Regions from separate parts of the Streptomyces capillispiralis genome, predicted to be linked through region 2. Evidence: riboswitches for the same ligand, from Rfam matches in the RefSeq annotation. Region 2 holds a riboswitch; the other holds the start of a gene.
The links. Region 2 has a riboswitch for glycine ahead of gcvT (glycine cleavage system aminomethyltransferase GcvT). Riboswitches for the same ligand answer to the same signal wherever they lie in the genome.
Positions count from the first base shown of each region.

Region 1: it holds a riboswitch for glycine, as region 2 does, so the genes downstream of both, gcvP (aminomethyl-transferring glycine dehydrogenase) here and gcvT (glycine cleavage system aminomethyltransferase GcvT) in region 2, are expected to answer to the same signal.

Region 1 is NZ_VIWV01000001.1:6,775,273-6,784,900, forward strand. Features, by position in the region: gene FHX78_RS29690 (DUF881 domain-containing protein) at 1-442, shown strand, start outside; gene FHX78_RS29695 (small basic family protein) at 439-771, shown strand; gene FHX78_RS29700 (DUF881 domain-containing protein) at 777-1,670, shown strand; gene FHX78_RS29705 (FHA domain-containing protein) at 1,732-2,667, shown strand; gene ftsR (transcriptional regulator FtsR) at 2,706-3,443, shown strand; gene FHX78_RS29715 (bifunctional nuclease family protein) at 3,528-4,001, shown strand; gene FHX78_RS29720 (MerR family transcriptional regulator) at 4,190-4,870, shown strand; partial or broken gene FHX78_RS29725 (DNA polymerase IV) at 4,909-6,392, shown strand; gene FHX78_RS29730 (PRC-barrel domain-containing protein) at 6,311-6,685, opposite strand; glycine riboswitch at 6,801-6,896, shown strand; gene gcvP (aminomethyl-transferring glycine dehydrogenase) at 7,070-9,628, shown strand, end outside.
Region 2 is NZ_VIWV01000001.1:2,502,543-2,512,170, forward strand. Features, by position in the region: gene FHX78_RS10195 (enhanced serine sensitivity protein SseB C-terminal domain-containing protein) at 1-739, opposite strand, end outside; gene FHX78_RS10200 (enhanced serine sensitivity protein SseB) at 884-1,663, opposite strand; gene FHX78_RS10205 (AAA family ATPase) at 1,740-2,408, opposite strand; glycine riboswitch at 2,632-2,732, shown strand; glycine riboswitch at 2,733-2,858, shown strand; gene gcvT (glycine cleavage system aminomethyltransferase GcvT) at 2,930-4,048, shown strand; gene gcvH (glycine cleavage system protein GcvH) at 4,172-4,549, shown strand; gene glyA (serine hydroxymethyltransferase) at 4,564-5,823, shown strand; gene FHX78_RS10225 (L-serine ammonia-lyase) at 5,981-7,348, shown strand; gene FHX78_RS10230 (glycoside hydrolase family 25 protein) at 7,456-8,010, shown strand; partial or broken gene FHX78_RS10235 (NADPH-dependent F420 reductase) at 8,011-8,691, opposite strand; gene FHX78_RS10240 (EF-hand domain-containing protein) at 8,776-8,988, opposite strand; gene FHX78_RS10245 (ATP-binding protein) at 9,133-9,628, opposite strand, start outside.

The DNA of each region.
Region 1 (9,628 bases), 4.3 Mb from region 2:
CCGGCTCGTGGTGGACGACGCCAAGGACACGAGCGCCGGCGGTGACGGGGACCCGCGGTCGACCTCCGGGTTCTCCGACACCGGTCGGGTCCGCGACCGGGACATGCAGCGGGTGGTCAACGGCCTGTGGGAGTCCGGTGCCGAGGCCGTCTCGATCAACGGGCAGCGGCTGACCGCCCTGTCGGCGATCAGGGCCGCCGGAGACGCGATACTGGTCGACAACAGGCCGCTGGTGCCGCCGTACACGGTGCTCGCGGTGGGGGACGGCGGGCGGCTGAGCGACCGGTTCCAGAACAGCGCCGACGGACTGTATCTGCACGCCCTCCAGGAGAACTACGGCATCCGCACGGCCATCTCCGCGGAGGACGACGTCCGGCTGCCCGCAGCACCGAGTGTGATCGTACGTACCGCACAACCGATAACCGAGAAGGGCACATCGTGATCGCCGTACTGGGCCTCGTCGTGGGAGTCGTGGCCGGACTGTTGGTCCGGCCCGAGGTTCCGGCGGTCGTCGAGCCTTATCTGCCGATCGCCGTCGTCGCGGCGCTCGACGCGGTCTTCGGGGGACTGCGGGCCATGCTCGACGGCATCTTCGACGACAAGGTGTTCGTGGTGTCGTTCCTGTCCAACGTCGTCGTCGCCGCGCTGATCGTGTTCCTCGGCGACAAGCTCGGCGTGGGCGCCCAGCTGTCCACGGGCGTCGTGGTCGTCCTCGGCATCCGCATCTTCTCCAACGCCGCGGCGATCCGTCGGCACGTGTTCCGGGCGTGAGGCCGATGAGCGAGCGAGAGCAGGACGAGACGGCGCGCCCGGCGGTGTCGCGGACCGGGCCCGCCTCCGAGGCACCGCCCGCGGCGGGGCTGCGCAAGGAGTTGCCCGCAGAGGTCCCTGTGCGGCCCTCAGCGCCTGCGGAAGAGGGTGTTCCGCAAGATCGGCCCGTCTCCGGTCCCACGGGGCGTCAGCGGCTGGCTGCGGGGCTGTGGCCGCCGCGGGTGACCCGGGCCCAGCTCATCGTCGCGCTGCTGCTGTTCGGCCTCGGCTTCGGTCTCGCCGTCCAGGTGGCCTCGAACAGCGACAGCGACACCGCGCTGCGCGGGGCACGTCAGGAAGATCTTGTGCGGATCCTCGATGAACTCGACGACCGCACAGAGCGTCTAGAGGACGAGAAGCAGGGTCTCGAGAAGCAGCGCGACGAGCTGGAGAACAGCTCCGACCAGGCCGAGGAGGCCCGGAAGCAGACGATCGAGAAGGAACGGCAACTCGGCGTCCTGGCAGGCACGGTGGCCGCGGAGGGGCCCGGGATCACGATGACCATCGAGGACACGAAGGGGACGGTGGAGGCGGACATGCTGCTCGACGCCGTCCAGGAGCTGCGCGCGGCCGGTGCCGAGGCGATTCAGGTCAACGGCGTGCGCGTGGTGGCGAGCACCTACCTGACGGATTCGGGGAACGGTGTCGGCGTGGACGGGAACAAGATCAACGCGCCCTATCGTTTCAAGGTCATCGGCAAGCCGCAGGACCTCGAGCCGGCGCTCAACATCCCCGGAGGCGTGGTGCAGACTCTCGAGAAGGAACAGGCCACCGTTACCGTGGAGCGGTCGACCAAGATCGTTGTGGATGCCTTGCGGGCGGCGAAGCGGCCTGACTACGCTCGGTCGTCCTCCCAGTGAACCGGGGGTGCATGGGGGGCGTCCGGCGAGGGCATGAGGTTGCGGGGGGTCGGCGCACCGATTGGGTGGTGCGTGGTGGAAACTGTCTGGCGGAGGCGGACGTTGTGAAGATGTCCGGGTCGGCCAATGTGTTCAGTCAGGGTTCGTCCTGCCCCACGGGCGGGTCTGTTTCGGTCAAGGGGAATCGCCCGTGAAGTTGTTTGCGAAGTTGTTCGGCAAGAGCGCGCGGCGAGAGGGCAGCGACAACGCGACCGCTCGTCACCGCGCACAGCCTGATGCGGAAGGTCAGCGTCCGCTGTTCCGGGACCAGGTCGCCGGTGGCCAGGGCGCGCCGTCCGCCGACCCCGCGCAGTCGGGCGGCATAGGTTTCGGGCAGCCTTCGGCCTCAGGTGCGGGTGGGTTCTCCGACCCGTACGCGTCCCATGCCCCCGGCGGGCAGTCGCAGCAGGAGGATCCGTCCATGTCGGCCCTGGTGTGCTCGAGGTGCGGCAACCGCAACGCGGAGAACAGCCGCTTCTGCTCCAACTGCGGCGCGCCCCTGAGGCCCGGAGTGGCTCCGGAGCGCCCCTCGGAGACGACGTCCACGATCTCGATCTCCGGTCTCGAGGCCTACGACGCCGAGGCCACCGGTCAGACGCAGGTGCCGATGCTCTCCCCGGAGGCGCAGGCGGCCGTCGACGCGCTGCCGATGGGCTCCGCGCTGCTGGTCGTCCGCCGCGGGCCGAACTCGGGCAGCCGCTTCCTGCTGGACGGTGACCTGACCACGGCCGGGCGTCACCCGCAGAGCGACATCTTCCTGGACGACGTGACGGTCTCCCGCCGACACGTGGAGTTCCGCCGCAGTCCGGACGGCTCGTTCACGGTGGCCGACGTCGGCAGCCTGAACGGCACGTACGTCAACCGCGAGCGGATCGACCAGGTCGCCCTGTCCAACGGTGACGAGGTGCAGATCGGCAAGTACCGGCTGGTCTTCTACGCGAGCCAGCGGGGCTACTGACTCCTCCGGACCGCGTCCGGGGACCCCAGGGAAGGTCCATGCTGCAGACACCGGGCGGCGGTGCCGGTCACGGCGCCGCCGCTGACACCGGACTGATGAGCATCGGCGCGGTGCTGGGCGTGCTGCGCGAGGAGTTCCCCGAGGTCACCATCTCCAAGATCCGTTTCCTGGAGTCGGAAGGGCTTATCGAGCCGCGGCGGACCCCCTCGGGGTACCGCAAGTTCAGTGCCGGGGACGTCGAGCGTCTCGGGCACGTCCTGAGGATGCAGCGGGACCACTACCTGCCGCTCAAGGTCATCCGTGAGCACCTGGCGGCCATGGAGCGAGGCGAGGCCGTTCCGCTGCCGGCGCTCGGCCGTCCGGGGGACGGGGAGGACGGCCGGGAGCCGGCCTCCGACGTGCCCTCGGCGGCCCGCATCGGGCGCGGTCGCCTGCTGGCGGCGGCCGGCGTCGACGAACGGACGCTCGCCGAGTGGGAGTCCTACGGGCTGCTCACGCCGGTCGAGGACGGGGTGTACGACGCCGAGGCGGTCACCGTCGCCGCCCTGATCACGGAGCTGGGGCGGTCCGGGATCGAACCGCGTCACCTGAGGGCGATGAAGGCCGCCGCCGACCGGGAGGCCGGTCTGGTGGACCAGGTCGTCGCCCCACTGAAGCGCCACCGGAACCCGCAGACGAGGGCGCACGCCGAGGCCCGTACGAAGGAGCTGGCGGCGCTCACGGTGAAGCTGCACGCCGCCCTGGTGCAGGCGGCGCTGGGTGTACGGCTGCCCTGAGCGGCGGGTCCGGGCGGGGCCGGATCGGTCACCCGTTCCCTGCCCGACTACCCAAACATCCCGAGCACGGCCTAGGGTTGCTGTGTGAACGAGCTCGATGTCGTAGGTGTCCGGGTCGAGATGCCCTCCAACCAGCCGATCGTGCTGTTGCGTGAGGTGGGCGGCGACCGCTACCTCCCCATCTGGATCGGACCGGGCGAGGCGACGGCGATCGCCTTCGCCCAGCAGGGCATGGCACCCGCACGGCCGCTGACCCACGACCTGTTCAAGGACGTGCTGGAAGCCGTCGGCCAGGAGCTCACGGAAGTGCGCATCACCGATCTGCGCGAGGGTGTCTTCTACGCCGAGCTGGTCTTCGCCAGCGGGGTGGAGGTGAGCGCCCGCCCCTCCGACGCCATAGCGCTCGCGCTGCGCACGGGCACGCCGATCTACGGCAGCGACACGGTGCTCGACGACGCGGGGATCGCCATTCCGGACGAGCAGGAGGACGAGGTGGAGAAGTTCCGCGAGTTCCTCGACCAGATCTCGCCGGAGGACTTCGGGAGCAGCAACCAGTGACCGGTGGCCGCCGCCGCGGCCGGCCGCCGGGGCTCGCGCCGAGGGCATTCGGCTAGCCTTTCCCCACGGTGGGGTACGGGAAACCACTCTTAGGGTGATTATCACTCGGCGTGCCGAGTGTGGCGATCGTTGACGCACCCTTGGTGACTGCCTACCGTCGAGGAGGCAGGTCAAGGACGGAGGTCGGCGTGAGAAGCAGCGGCGACGGTACGGCTGGGGGTGCCCCCACCCGCGGTGTCGGGGCGAGCGGGCCGTACCCTCCCCAGAGCTCTCGGTTCCCCTCGGCCGGGGGGTATCCCGCGCACGGCGGCGCCGTCGAACACGCTCAGCAGCGACCGACGGCCGTGCCGAGTGGAGGGGCGACGTCCATGGCGTCCGAGGAGATCGGCTACAGGGGCCCCACGGCCTGTGCCGCTGCCGGTATCACCTACCGGCAGCTCGACTACTGGGCCCGTACGGGGCTGGTCGAGCCGAGCGTGCGGCCGGCCCACGGATCGGGGACGCAGCGGCTCTACAGCTTCCGCGACGTCGTCGTCCTCAAGATCGTCAAGCGGTTCCTCGACACGGGTGTGTCCCTGCAGAACATCCGCACCGCCGTACGGCACCTGCGGGAGAGCGGCTTCAGCGACCTGGAGCGCATGACGCTGATGAGCGACGGGGCCACGGTCTACGAGTGCAGCTCGCCCGACGAGGTGCACGCCCTGCTGCAAGGGGGCCAGGGCGTCTTCGGGATCGCCGTCGGCGTGGTCTGGCGGGACGTCGAGAGCGCGCTGTCGCAGCTGCACGGGGAGCGCGTCGACACCGGCGAGACCCTGGTCGGCCACAACCCGATGGACGAGCTGGCGCGGCGGCGGAACAAGGCCGTCTGAGCACGGCACTGTCAGTGGCGTAGGGCAGCATCGGACATGTGAGATCCGCGCCCACGATCCTGCATCTCGACATGGACGCCTTCTTCGCCTCGGTGGAGCAGGCGTCCAAGCCGAGCCTGCGCGGGAAGGCCGTCGTGGTGGGCGGGCTCGGGCCGCGCGGTGTGGTCGCCACCGCCTCCTACGAGGCCCGGGTCTTCGGCGTCCACTCGGCGATGCCCATGGCGCAGGCCCGCCGGCTCGCGCCGAACGCCGCGTACCTGGTGCCGCGGTTCGCCCTCTACCGGTCGATCAGCGAACAGGTGATGGGGCTGCTGCGGGACCTGTCGCCCCTGGTGGAGCCGCTCAGCCTCGATGAGGCGTTCGTGGACCTGGAGGCGGGCGGCACGGCCTGGGACGAGCGGTCGGCGCGCCTGGCCGGGGCGAGGCTGCGGGCCGACATACGGGCGGTCACGGGGCTCACCGGCTCGGTGGGACTCGCGGCCTCCAAGATGCTGGCGAAGATCGCCTCGGAGCGGGCGAAGCCGGACGGGCTGGTGCTGATCGAGCCGGGCACCGAGCGCGCCCTGCTGGGGCCGCTGTCGGTGCGGACGCTGCCGGGCGTGGGCCCGGCGACCGGCGACCACCTGCGGCGGGCGGGCATCCACACCGTCGACGAACTCGCCGAGGCCGGCGAGGACGAGCTCGTACGGCTGCTGGGCAAGGCCCACGGGCACGCGCTGTACGCGATGGCGCTGGCGCGGGACGAGCGGGCCGTGGTGGCCGAGCGGGAGACGAAGTCGGTGTCGGTCGAGGACACCTATGACGTGGACATCCACGACCGGGTGCGGGTCGGGACCGAGGTGCGGCGGCTCGCGGACCGGTGTGTGAGCAGGCTGCGGGGGGCGGGGCTGTCCGGGCGCACCATCGTGCTGAAGGTGCGGCGCTACGACTTCTCGACACTCACCCGGTCGGAGACGCTGCGCGGGCCCACGGACGATCCGGCGGTGGTGCGGGAGGCCGCGGCGCGGCTGCTGGACTCGGTCGACACGACGGGCGGGGTGCGGCTGCTGGGCGTGGGGGTCAGCGGACTGGCCGACTACACGCAGGAGGACCTGTTCGCGCAGGCGGCGGGTGCGCGCGAGGACGGACCGGGCGACGAGGAGCCCGAGACCGCGCCCGTGCCGGAGCGGCAGGCGCCCGCGGAGCGGCGATGGCCGGCGGGACACGACGTGCGGCACACCGAGTACGGGCACGGGTGGGTGCAGGGCAGCGGGCTGGGCCGGGTCACGGTGCGCTTCGAGACCCCCGACTCGCAGCCCGGCCGGGTGAAGACCTTCCGAACCGACGATCCGGCCCTGGAGCCCGCAGAACCGCTTCCGCTGGTCCGCCGAAGACCCGATGCGGCGGAGGACGGGGGCGCCGGGGGCGCGGGCGGGTGACCGGAAGCGGGGGGCGAGCGGATCAGGCCGTTTCGTCCCGGCCCGCCAGTTTGCCGAAGGAGTGGTCCGGCAGCGGGGGAGGGGCGGCGATGTCCAGGCCGTAGTGGTGGTAGAGCTGGAGTTCCTGTTCGGGGGAGAGATGACGGCCCACGCCGAAGTCGGGGGCGTCCTTGATCAGGGCGCGTTCGAAGGGGACGTGGAGGGCGCCGTCGATCAGCTCGCTGGGCTCCAGGGGGACGAAGGCGTCCCTGCTGAACAGCCCGGTGCGTATCGCCGCCCACTCCGGGACGCCGGTGGCGTCGTCGAGATAGACCTCGTCGATCGTGCCGATCCGGGTTCCGTTGCGGTCGAACGCCTTGCGGCCGATCAGGTGGCGCGGATCGATGTCGGTCTGCACGGGCCCTCCACTGGTCGCACAATCCATCCGTAAGCACTACAGAACGGCACAATCGGCGGAGCGGCCACTCGAAAGTTCCGCCGCTGTGCTCGCTGGTAGGCTGGCAAACGGCTGCTGACCCCGTGCGGGAGAGCCCTCCGGACACCATCGGGGGCGCCGAAGGAGCAAATCCTCCCCGGAATCTCTCAGGCACACGTACCGCACGGACGAGGTCACTCTGGAAAGCAGGGCGGGTGTCGACGGCTTCCGCTCTCACCGACGGTGAAAGCCGGGTGCCCTGGGGCGTCCGGTGAAGCTCTCAGGTTGAGATGACAGAGGGGGAGGCCGTCCGGGCACCCGCGCCGTGGTGCCCCTCGAAGGTCGTCAGACCAGGAGGCCTCCGCAATGACCGCCCCTCGCACTCCGCTCTCCGAACTCGAACAGGGCATCCCCTTCGAGCAGCGCCACATCGGCCCCAACCACGAGGCGCGGGCCAAGATGCTCGCCCAGGTCGGCTACGGCTCGCTCGACGAGCTGACGGCCGCCGCCGTGCCGGACGTGATCAAGAACGCCGACGCCCTGGACCTGCCGGGTGCGCGGAGCGAGGCCGAGGTCCTGGCCGAGTTGCGCTCGCTGGCCGACCGCAACGAGGTGCTCGGCTGCATGATCGGGCTCGGGTACTACGGGACCTTCACCCCGCCCGTGATCCTGCGCAACGTGATGGAGAACCCCGCCTGGTACACGGCGTACACGCCGTACCAGCCGGAGATCTCCCAGGGGCGGCTCGAGGCGCTGCTGAACTTCCAGACCGTGGTCGCCGAACTCACCGGCCTGCCGACCTCCGGTGCCTCCCTGCTCGACGAGGGCACCGCCGCCGCCGAGGCGATGGCGCTGATGCGGCGCATGGGCAAGAACAAGAAGGGCCTGTTCCTGGTCGACGCGGACGCCCTGCCGCAGACCATCGCCGTGATCGAGACCCGCGCCGAGCCGACCGGTGTCGAGGTCGTCGTCGCCGACCTGAGCGAGGGCATCCCCGCCGAGCTCGCCGGGCGCGAGATCAACGGCGTGCTCATCCAGTACCCGGGCGCCTCCGGTGCCGTCCGCGACATCAAGCCGGTGATCGACCAGGCGCACAAGCTCGGCGCGCTCGTCACCGTCGCCGCCGACCTGCTCGCCCTCACGCTGCTGAAGTCGCCCGGTGAGCTGGGCGCGGACATCGCGGTCGGCACCACCCAGCGCTTCGGTGTCCCGATGGGCTTCGGCGGACCGCACGCCGGCTACATGGCCGTACAGGAGAAGATGGCGCGCAGCCTGCCCGGGCGGCTCGTCGGCGTCTCCGTCGACGCGGACGGCCACAAGGCCTACCGCCTCGCGCTCCAGACGCGTGAGCAGCACATCCGCCGCGAGAAGGCCACCAGCAACATCTGCACCGCCCAGGTGCTGCTCGCCGTCATGGCCGGGATGTACGCCGTCTACCACGGCCCGGAGGGGCTGCGGATCATCGCGCGGCGCACCCACCGGTACGCCACGGTCCTCGCCGAGGGGCTGCGGGCCGGCGGCGCCGAGATCGTGCACGGCTCCTACTTCGACACGCTGACCGTGCGCGTCGCGGGCCGGGCCGCCGAGGTCGTCGCCGCCGCGCGCGACAACGGCGTCAACCTGCGCCTCGTCGACGCCGACCACGTCTCGATCGCCTGCGACGAGACCACCACCAGGGACCGGCTGACCGCCGTGTGGAACGCCTTCGGCGTCGAGGGCGACGTCGAGGCCCTGGACGCGGCCGCGCGGGACACCCTGCCGGACGGGCTACTGCGCGACGACGAGTACCTGACGCACCCCGTCTTCCAGCAGCACCGCTCCGAGACGGCGATGCTGCGCTACCTGCGCCGCCTCGCCGACCGCGACTACGCGCTGGACCGCGGCATGATCCCGCTGGGCTCCTGCACCATGAAGCTCAACGCCACCACCGAGATGGAGCCGGTCACCTGGCCCGAGTTCGGGCAGCTGCACCCCTTCGCGCCGGCCGAGCAGGCGCGGGGCTACCTCACGCTCATCCACGAGCTGGAGGAACGTCTCGCCGAGGTCACCGGCTACGACAAGGTCTCCCTCCAGCCCAACGCCGGCTCCCAGGGCGAGCTGGCCGGCCTGCTCGCCGTACGCGGCTACCACCGCGCCAACGGCGACGAGCAGCGCACCGTCTGCCTGATCCCGTCCTCCGCGCACGGCACCAACGCCGCCAGCGCCGTGATGGCGGGCATGAAGGTCGTCGTCGTCAGGACGTCCGACGACGGTGAGATCGACGTCGCGGACCTGCGGGCGAAGATCGGGCAGTACCGCGACGAGCTGTCCGTGCTGATGATCACCTACCCGTCCACGCACGGTGTGTTCGAGGAGCACGTCGCCGACATCTGCGCCGAGGTGCACGAGGCCGGCGGGCAGGTGTACGTCGACGGCGCCAACCTCAACGCGCTGGTGGGCCTGGCCAAGCCCGGCCACTTCGGGGGCGACGTCTCGCACCTGAACCTGCACAAGACCTTCTGCATCCCGCACGGCGGCGGCGGCCCCGGCGTCGGCCCGGTCGGCGTGCGCGCGCACCTCGCCCCGTACCTGCCGAACCACCCGCTCCAGCCCGAGGCGGGCCCGGAGACGGGCGTCGGCCCGATCTCGGCGGCCCCGTGGGGTTCGGCGGGCATCCTGCCGATCTCGTGGGCGTACGTCCGGCTCATGGGCGGCGAGGGCCTGAAGCGGGCCACCCAGGTCGCGGTGCTCAGCGCCAACTACATCGCCAAGCGCCTGGAGCCGCACTACCCGGTGCTCTACACCGGTCCCGGCGGCCTCGTCGCGCACGAGTGCATCATCGACCTGCGCCCGCTGACCAAGGCCACCGGCGTCAGCGTCGACGACGTGGCCAAGCGGCTGATCGACTACGGCTTCCACGCGCCGACGATGTCGTTCCCGGTGGCC
Region 2 (9,628 bases):
GCGGGTAGCCGTACCCCGCCGCGGGGGCGGTCGCGGGGGCCGGCGCGTGGGCCTCGCGGTCGTAGAACGGGCGGGCGTTGGCGCGCAGCCACATCGCGACCGGGTCGTGCTCGTCGGACATGGCGACGGTCGACACCGGCAGCCCGTCCGGGACCGCGCCGAGGGACTGCCGCATCATCGCGCGCACCGCGTCCACGGCGGGCGGGGAGGTGTCGTACACGTCCAGCCCGATGGCGAGGTACGGGGCGCCCAGCGCGGGCTGCACCCAGGCGCGGCGCAGCGCGCGGACGGCCGGGGTGCGGTGGGCGTTCTGCGCGAGGAGGGCGTAGAACTGCGGGATCTCGATGGCCGGTTCGGACAGCCGCAGCGGTCCGGCGGGCTGGCGGTCCAGGCCGCTCGCGATCCGGCGCAGGTCCAGCCAGGGGATGCCGAGGCCGCCGCCGGGGGCGTGCGGGTTGAGCCAGAGCCCGTAGCGGTCGGGGTAGAGCGCGCGGGCCACTTCGAGCCCGTCGACCAGTTCGTACGACCGGTTCCAGCCGCTGGCCGACAGCTCCTGGGCGGAGGTGACGCAGGGCGCGTAGCCGAAGCCGTCGACCTCCATGTTCCCGTACTGGGCGTCCGGGGAGCCCGCCTGGCCGTGCCACAGCAGCATCCAGACCTGGCCGGACGAGGGGGTCGCGAGAGCGCGCAGCAACGCCTCGTAGGCGTCGTAACGCCCGGGCGTCACCTGGCGCAGCATGTGCTCGACCTGCCCGGCCGCCGCGGTGCCAGCGCTCACTTGTATCGCCCCTCCGTACAACCCCAGCCGGCCAATGAACCTAGCTTAAGCCGACCGCGCCCGGGCAGCCGCTGCGCGTGCGCGGCGCGGCCGCCCGGGCGCGGGTCACGGCTGGTGTTGGTAGAAGGGCCGGACGCGGGTGCGCATCCAGTCGCCGACCGGGTCCTGGGCCACGTCCAGGAGGACCAGGTTGACCGGCCACCGCACCGGCGCGCGGCCCAGCGCGCGGCCGAGCGCGTCCATCGGCAGGGCGCGCGCGTCGCCCTGCCACTCGGCGAGCTCCACCCCGACGAAGAGCACGGGCTCGGCCGTCTCGATCGCCGCCAGGCAGCGGCGGGCGCTGGTCACCACGGCGAGGGACGCGAACTCCTCCGAGGCCGCGGTGAGGAAGTCCACCGGGTCGTCCTGCCAGTCGGGCTCGAACAGCCGGACCCGGCCACCGGCGGCCGAACCGTCCAGTGGGGTGCGCCCGGCCCGGCACAGCTCCGCCACGGCCGCCGGCGGCAGCGGGATGCCGACCACGCCACCGGGGTTCACCGCGATCCCGGCCTGCGGCGGCAGACCGCGGGCGAACTCCACGGCGGGCGCGATGGTGTACGACATGTGGGAGCCGACGACCTGGCGGAACTGCTCCTCGGAGCTGAACACCGGGACGTAGGCCTGGCCGTCGAGCTCCATGGTGGGCAGGTCGAGCGGGCCGCTGTCCGGGCCGCCGCCGTTCGGCAGCGGTATCCAGACGAAGCTGCGGCCCAGCACCTCGACGATCCTGCCCCCTGCCGAGGGGACGCCGAGGGAGGCGGAGAGCACCTCCTCCAGCTCGTTGCCGGGCCATCCACCGTGCGGATGGGGATGCGCCTGCGCCGGGAAGTCCGCCGGGAAGTCCATCTGCCTACCACCTGCCTGGAACCACTGCTGTGGCTGGAAAGGCTAACCGCTGCCGGGGGCTCCGCGCCGGGGCCGGTCAGGCCGCGAAGCCGATGCGGCGGAGCGTGTCGGCCGCGTCCCGGTCGATCAGGACCGCCGAACCGCAGCCGGCCGGGACCTCCCCGCGCTCCACGGCGCGCAGCAGCCGGTCGCCGGCCGCGCGGTGGCGCAGGAACGCGTACCGGGAGACCCCGCGCCCGCGCTCGCGCTGGCCGGCCAGCGCCTCCTGCGGTGTGACGTCGAGCAGCAGCAGGTGCAGGGCGGCGCCCCTGCGTCGGGCCTCGCGGGCCAGCCAGCGGCGCACCCAGGCCTGCGTCCCGCAGTCGTGGACGACGATGCCCCCGCCGGCCCGCAGCGCCCGGCGCAGCCCGGCGTAGTGCGCGAGGCGGACCAGCGGGCGGTACACCCCGTACGGCAGGAAGTGCGGCATGCGGCGCTCCCAGCGGTCCCGGGTGTTCTGCGAGTCGATGCCGACGCCGCGCACCGCGCGCCGCATCAGCGTGGACTTGCCGCTGCCGGGCAGTCCGGTGACCACGACGAGGTCCCGGGGCCCGAAGAGCAGGGCGCGCGGGCTGCGGCCGGCCCGGGCGCGCAGATCGCGGACGACGGGCGCCGGCAGCGCGCCGCGGGCCCCCCGGACCTGAGCGGCCGGCTGCTGGGGCAGCGCGACCCCCGTGGTGGTGGCGCACGCCGTGGTCCTGTTCACCGTGATCGTCCTCCCCTGGGGCCAGGTACGAGTCCCAATCCCCACCGAGTGTAAAGAAAAGGTAATGCCGGGCGCCTCTCGATTCCGTCCGTTTCGTGAAACAGGCCTGTCACAGCCTGCTGTGACCGTGCCCGTACGCCGTGTGCACCCCAGAGAAAGGGTCCCCCTGCCGCACCCCCGCGATGCGTGCAATGATGTGCGCGCCAACTGCATACCGGCCGTTTGAATCCGCGCGGGAGAGTCCCCGGCACCGTTTGCCGCCGGGGCGCCGAAGGAGCAAGTCCCTCCCTTGAATCTCTCAGGCCCCGTTACCGCGCGGGCGAGGCACATCTGAAAAGCGGGCCGCCGCAGCCGTGCTGCGTCGGCTCCACCCAAGGTGCAAGCCATGAGCCCTCCCCTGCGCGGGTGGTCATGGCGAACCTCTCAGGTTCCGATGACAGATGGGGAGGAACCGCCCTCGCCTTCCCCCACGCTCGGACGCACTCGCGCGGGAGGGACCCCATCGCCTTGGGAGACGACCGATGAGCAGTACCGAACCCCGCCGGACCGCGCTCGATGCCCTGCATCGCTCGCTCGGCGCGACGATGACCGACTTCGCCGGCTGGGACATGCCCCTGCGCTACGGCTCCGAGCGCGACGAGCACAACGCCGTGCGCACGCGGGCCGGCCTGTTCGACCTCTCGCACATGGGCGAGATCACGGTCACCGGCCCGCGGGCCGCCGCCCTCCTCGACTTCGCCCTGGTGGGCAACATCGGCGGGGTGAAGCCCGGTCGTGCCCGCTACACCATGATCTGCCGCGAGGACGGCGGCATCCTGGACGACCTGATCGTCTACCGGCTCGGCGAGACCGAGTACATGGTCGTGGCCAACGCCTCCAACGCCCAGGTGGTGCTGGACGCGCTGGTGGAGCGCTCGGCCGGCTTCGACGCCGAGGTGCGCGACGACCGGGACGCGTACGCGCTGCTCGCCGTCCAGGGCCCCGAGTCCCCCGGCATCCTGAAGTCCCTCACCGACGCCGACCTCGACGGCCTGAAGTACTACGCCGGCCTGCCCGGCACCGTCGCCGGCGTCCCCGCGCTCATCGCCCGCACCGGCTACACCGGCGAGGACGGCTTCGAGCTGTTCGTGAAGCCGGAGCACGCGGTGGAACTGTGGCAGGCGCTGACCAAGGCGGGCGAGGGCGCGGGCCTGGTCCCGTGCGGTCTCTCCTGCCGGGACACGCTGCGCCTGGAGGCGGGCATGCCGCTGTACGGGCACGAGCTGACCACCTCGCTGACGCCCTTCGACGCCGGTCTGGGCCGGGTGGTGAAGTTCGAGAAGGAGGGCGACTTCGTGGGCCGCGCGGCGCTGGCCGAGGCCGCCGAGCGCGCCGCGGCCGAACCGCCCCGGGTCCTGGTCGGCCTGGTCGCCGAGGGCCGCCGGGTCCCGCGCGCCGGGTACCCGGTCGTCGCGGGCGGCGAGGTGATCGGCGAGGTCACCTCCGGCGCCCCCTCCCCGACGCTGGGCAAGCCGATCGCGATGGCCTACGTGGACGCCGCGCACGCGGCGCCGGGCACCGAGGGCGTCGGCGTGGACATCCGCGGCAGCCACGAGCCGTACGAGGTCGTGGCGCTGCCGTTCTACAAGCGGCAGAAGTGACACCGTCGTAGCGTTTCCGGACCGCCGCAGGGTCTGCGGCCGGGTACGTCGTACCTGGTCACAGGTGTGTTCCGCGGCCCCCTCCGTCATCAGCAGTCCCCCGCGTACAGGAGAATTCCAGCCATGAGCAACCCCCAGCAGCTGCGTTACAGCAAGGAGCACGAGTGGCTGTCGGCCGCCGAGGACGGCGTGTCGACGGTCGGCATCACGGAGCACGCGGCCAACGCGCTCGGCGACGTGGTCTTCGTCCAGCTCCCCGAGGTCGGTGACGACGTGACCGCGGGCGAGACCTGCGGCGAGCTGGAGTCGACCAAGTCGGTCAGCGACCTGTACTCCCCGGTCTCCGGTGAGATCACCGAGGTCAACGAGGACGTCGTGAACGACCCGTCCCTGGTGAACTCGGCCCCCTTCGAGGGCGGCTGGCTGTTCAAGGTGCGCGTCACCGACGAGCCGGCCGACCTGCTGACCGCCGCCGAGTACGACGCCCACATCACGGGCTGAGGAGCCGTAGCCGCATGTCGCTTCTGAACACGCCCCTGCACGAGCTCGACCCGGCGGTCGCCGCCGCGGTCGACGCCGAGCTGCACCGCCAGCAGTCCACCCTCGAGATGATCGCCTCGGAGAACTTCGCCCCGGTCGCGGTCATGGAGGCCCAGGGCTCGGTCCTCACCAACAAGTACGCCGAGGGCTACCCCGGCCGCCGCTACTACGGCGGCTGCGAGCACGTCGACGTGATCGAGCAGATCGCCATCGACCGGGTCAAGGAGCTCTTCGGCGCCGAGCACGCCAACGTGCAGCCGCACTCCGGCGCGCAGGCCAACGCCGCCGCGATGTTCGCGCTGCTCAAGCCCGGCGACACCATCATGGGCCTGAACCTGGCGCACGGCGGGCACCTGACCCACGGCATGAAGATCAACTTCTCCGGCAAGCTCTACGACGTGGTCGCGTACCACGTGGGTGACGACGGCCAGGTCGACATGGCCGAGGTCGAGCGCCTCGCCAAGGAGAGCAAGCCGAAGCTGATCGTCGCCGGCTGGTCGGCGTACCCGCGGCAGCTGGACTTCGCCGCGTTCCGCCGGATTGCGGACGAGGTCGGCGCCTACCTCATGGTCGACATGGCGCACTTCGCCGGTCTGGTGGCCGCGGGCCTGCACCCGAACCCGGTGCCGCACGCCCACGTCGTGACGACCACCACGCACAAGACCCTCGGCGGTCCGCGCGGCGGTGTGATCCTCTCCACGGCCGAGCTGGCCAAGAAGATCAACTCGGCGGTCTTCCCCGGCCAGCAGGGCGGCCCGCTGGAGCACGTGATCGCCGCCAAGGCGGTCGCCTTCAAGGTGTGCGCCACCGAGGACTTCAAGGAGCGCCAGCGCCGCACCCTGGAGGGCGCCCGCATCCTGGCCGAGCGCCTGGTCCAGGACGACGTCAAGGCGGTCGGCGTGGACGTGCTGTCCGGCGGCACCGACGTGCACCTGGTCCTGGTCGACCTGCGCGACTCGGAGCTGGACGGGCAGCAGGCCGAGGACCGGCTCCACGAGGTCGGCATCACCGTCAACCGCAACGCGATCCCGAACGACCCGCGCCCGCCGATGGTCACCTCGGGTCTGCGCATCGGCACGCCCGCCCTGGCCACCCGCGGCTTCACCGCCGAGGACTTCGCCGAGGTCGCGGACGTGATCGCCGAGACGCTCAAGCCGTCGTACGACGTCGAGGCCCTCCGGGCACGGGTGACCGCTCTCGCCGGGAAGCACCCGCTGTACCCCGGTCTGAAGTAATTCCGTACCCTTTCGTTCGTACGGACATCCGGGGCATCGCGCACACTGGGTCAGTGGGCGCGGTGCCCCGTTCCGTGCCGCGCGCCTCGCGCGCCCTTCCCGTACCACCCCCTTTCCGGCGGACAGCGCCGTCCGTCACACGCTTAGGAGTCCTCCCGTGGCCATCTCGGTCTTCGACCTGTTCTCGATCGGCATCGGCCCGTCCAGCTCGCACACGGTCGGCCCGATGCGGGCGGCCCGGATGTTCGCCCGGCGGCTGCGCAACGAGGAGCTGCTGGACTCGGTCGCCTCGGTCCGGGCCGAGCTGTACGGCTCGCTGGGCGCCACCGGCCACGGCCACGGCACGCCCAAGGCGGTGCTGCTGGGCCTGGAGGGCGACTCGCCGCGCACGGTGGACGTGGAGTCGGCCGACGAGCGGGTGGAGAAGATCAAGGACGGCGGCCGGATCCGTCTGCTCGGCGAGCGCGAGATCCCGTTCTCCTTCGACGACGACATGGTGCTGCACCGCCGCAAGGCGCTCCCGTACCACGCCAACGGCATGACCCTGTGGGCCCACGACGCGGCGGGCACGGAGCTGCTGTCGAAGACGTACTACTCGGTCGGCGGCGGGTTCGTCGTGGACGAGGACGCGGTGGGCGCGGACCGCATCAAGCTCGACGACACGGTCCTGAAGTACCCCTTCCGCACGGGTGACGAGCTGCTGCGGCTCACCGAGGAGACCGGCCTGTCGATCTCCGCGCTGATGCTGGAGAACGAGCGCGCCTGGCGGAGCGAGGAGGAGATCCGCGCGGGCCTGCTGGAGATCTGGCGGGTGATGCAGGCGTGCGTGGCGCGCGGCATGTCCCGCGAGGGCATCCTGCCGGGCGGTCTGAAGGTGCGCCGCCGCGCCGCGAACACCGCGCGCAAGCTGCGCTCCGAGGGCGACCCGCAGGCCCTGGCCATGGAGTGGATCACTCTCTACGCGATGGCCGTGAACGAGGAGAACGCGGCCGGCGGCCGGGTCGTCACGGCGCCGACGAACGGCGCGGCCGGCATCATCCCGGCGGTCCTGCACTACTACGTCAACTTCGTCCCCGGCGCCGACGAGGAGGGCGTGGTCCGCTTCCTGCTGGCCGCCGGCGCGATCGGCATGCTGTTCAAGGAGAACGCCTCCATCTCCGGCGCCGAGGTCGGCTGCCAGGGCGAGGTCGGTTCCGCCTGCTCGATGGCGGCGGGCGCGCTCGCCGAGGTGCTGGGCGGCTCCCCGGAGCAGGTGGAGAACGCCGCGGAGATCGGCATGGAGCACAACCTGGGCCTGACCTGCGATCCCGTGGGCGGCCTGGTGCAGATTCCGTGCATCGAGCGCAACGGCATGGCCGCGGTGAAGGCGGTCACGGCGGCGCGGATGGCGATGCGCGGCGACGGCTCGCACAAGGTGTCCCTGGACAAGGTCATCAAGACGATGAAGGACACCGGCGCGGACATGTCGGTCAAGTACAAGGAGACGGCGCGGGGCGGGCTGGCGGTCAACATCATCGAGTGCTGACGGGCGGGGCCGGCCGGGAGCGGGGCGCGCGCCGACGCGTGGAGGGCGGCCCGGTGGGGAATGAACCAGTCAACTCCCCACTCCCTCAGGCGCGTCAGGGAGCCTGCATGCTGCGTGGCATCGATGTGAGCGCGTACCAGTCCTCCTCGTACGACACCGACGGGCTGTCCTTCGTCTTCGTCAAGGCGACGGAGGGCCGTTCCTACACCAACCCCAAGCTCTCCGCCCAGACGGAGACGGCCCGTGACGCCGGCCTGGTGGTCGGCTTCTACCACTTCCTCTGGCCGGGCAACCTCACGGCTCAGGCGGAGTACTTCGTGCGCAAGGCCCCCGAGCGGCGGGGCGACATCCTCGCCGTCGACTGGGAGACCACCGGCGAGGGCACCCGTGCGAGCAACTCCGAGAAGGACCGCTTCATCCGCAAGGTGAAGGAACTGCGGCCGCACCACCGCGTGGTCCTCTACTGCAACCGGCACTTCTGGCTGAACGTCGACACCACGTCCTACGCGGGCGACGGCCTCTGGATCGCCGACTACGTCACCGCGGGCAAGCCCCGCATCAAGGCCGCGTGGCGTTTCCACCAGTACACCGACGACCCGCTGGACAAGAACGTGGCCGACTTCTCCAGCAGGTCGGCGTTGCGGGAGTGGGCGGGGGCCTAGCTAGCCGCGGAAGTCCGGGGTGCGTTCCGGGGAGGCTTCGGCCAGGGCCTTGGTGACGGCTTCGGTGCCCGCTCGCAGGGCGTAGACCGGGGTGCCGGGCTGCTGGCGCCAGGAGTCGTCGATGCCGCCCGCGTCGACCGTGTCGAAGCCGAGTTCGTCGATCAGGGCGCGGACCGTGCGCTTGGCCGCCTCGTCGTCGCCGGCGACGGGGAGGGCCAGCCGGTCGGGGTCGCCGGCCGGGCGGTGGCGGTCCAGGATGTCCTGGGCGTAGGTGCCGTTGAAGGCCTTGATCACCGGGTGGCCGAGCCGGTGTTCGGTCCAGCGGCTCTCGGTGAGGCCCTCGTCCTCGATGGCGGCGATCCTGCCGTCGCGCTGCCGCGGGTAGTAGTTGCCGGTGTCGATGACGGCCACGCCCCGCGCGGCCTGGTCGAACAGGCCGGACGGCAGGTCCGCCACGGCCTTCAGCGGGATGGTCACCACCACGACCTCGGCGTCGCGGGCCGCGTCCTCGGCCTTGACCGGGGTCGCGCCGGTCTCCTCGGCCAGAGCGGTGAGGGTGTGCGGGCCGCGGGAGTTGGCGACGGAGACGTCGTGCCCGAGGGCGGTGAGCCGCCGGGTCAGGTTCCCGCCGATGTTTCCGGCGCCGATGATGCCGATCCTCATGTCCGACTCGCCTCGCCCTTCCGGGGGTCGATGTCCGTTCGGTTCCTTGGCGGAACCACTGTGTACGGCACCAACCTCCCGGGCGGGCGGGCTATTCCGGACCTACTTGTCCAGCTGGGCCCAGAACTCGTCGAACGACAGCAGCTTGTCGCCGTTCAGGTCGCGGGACTTGATCACGGCCTCGGCGACCGCCTCGGTGACGTTCCAGTCGCCGCCCTGGGCCAGAGCGGTCTTGAACTCGGCAGCGGTGATGAATCCGTCCCCGTCCGTATCGATCCGCTCGAACTGCTTGCGCGCTTCCTCGATGTCCGCCACCGGTCCGCCCCTCATCTCGTACTTTGCCGTCATGCTGACGCCGGTCAGATTATCGGGCCACGGAGGACTCCCGTGCGGCGGCCACCCGCCCGGACTCCTTCTCGTGCCCGGAGGGGGTTTCGGCCGGATACACCGTGCGGCGCGTCAGCGGTCCGCGACGCGCATCTCGAACCAGGTGGTCTTGCCCCGGGGCAGCAGGTCGACGCCCCAGCGGTCGGCGAGTTCGTCGACGAGGAAGAGACCGCGGCCGCTGACGTCCATCTCCTGGACCGGCATCAGACAGGGCAGTCCGCGGGAGGGGTCGCGCACCTCGACCCGGATCCAGCCGCGCCGTTGGCGCATACGGAGGCCGAAGACACGGGCGCCGGTGTGGCGGACCGCGTTGCCGACGAGTTCGGAGACGAGGAGGACGGCGTCCTCGGTGGTCCCCGCGGTGAGGCCCCAGTGACGCAGGATGACGACCTGGACCAGCCGGCGGGCGGTGGCGGCGGACTCGGGCCGGGACGGGAGCGGAACTTCCGCATCCGCCGGGTTGCCGTACAACTCCAGCGCCTTGAGACCGTGTTCGTCCTCGACCGTCGGCGACCAGCGCGACGCGGTCGCACGTCCGTCTCCCCGCGGCTGTTCCATGCCCTCCAGC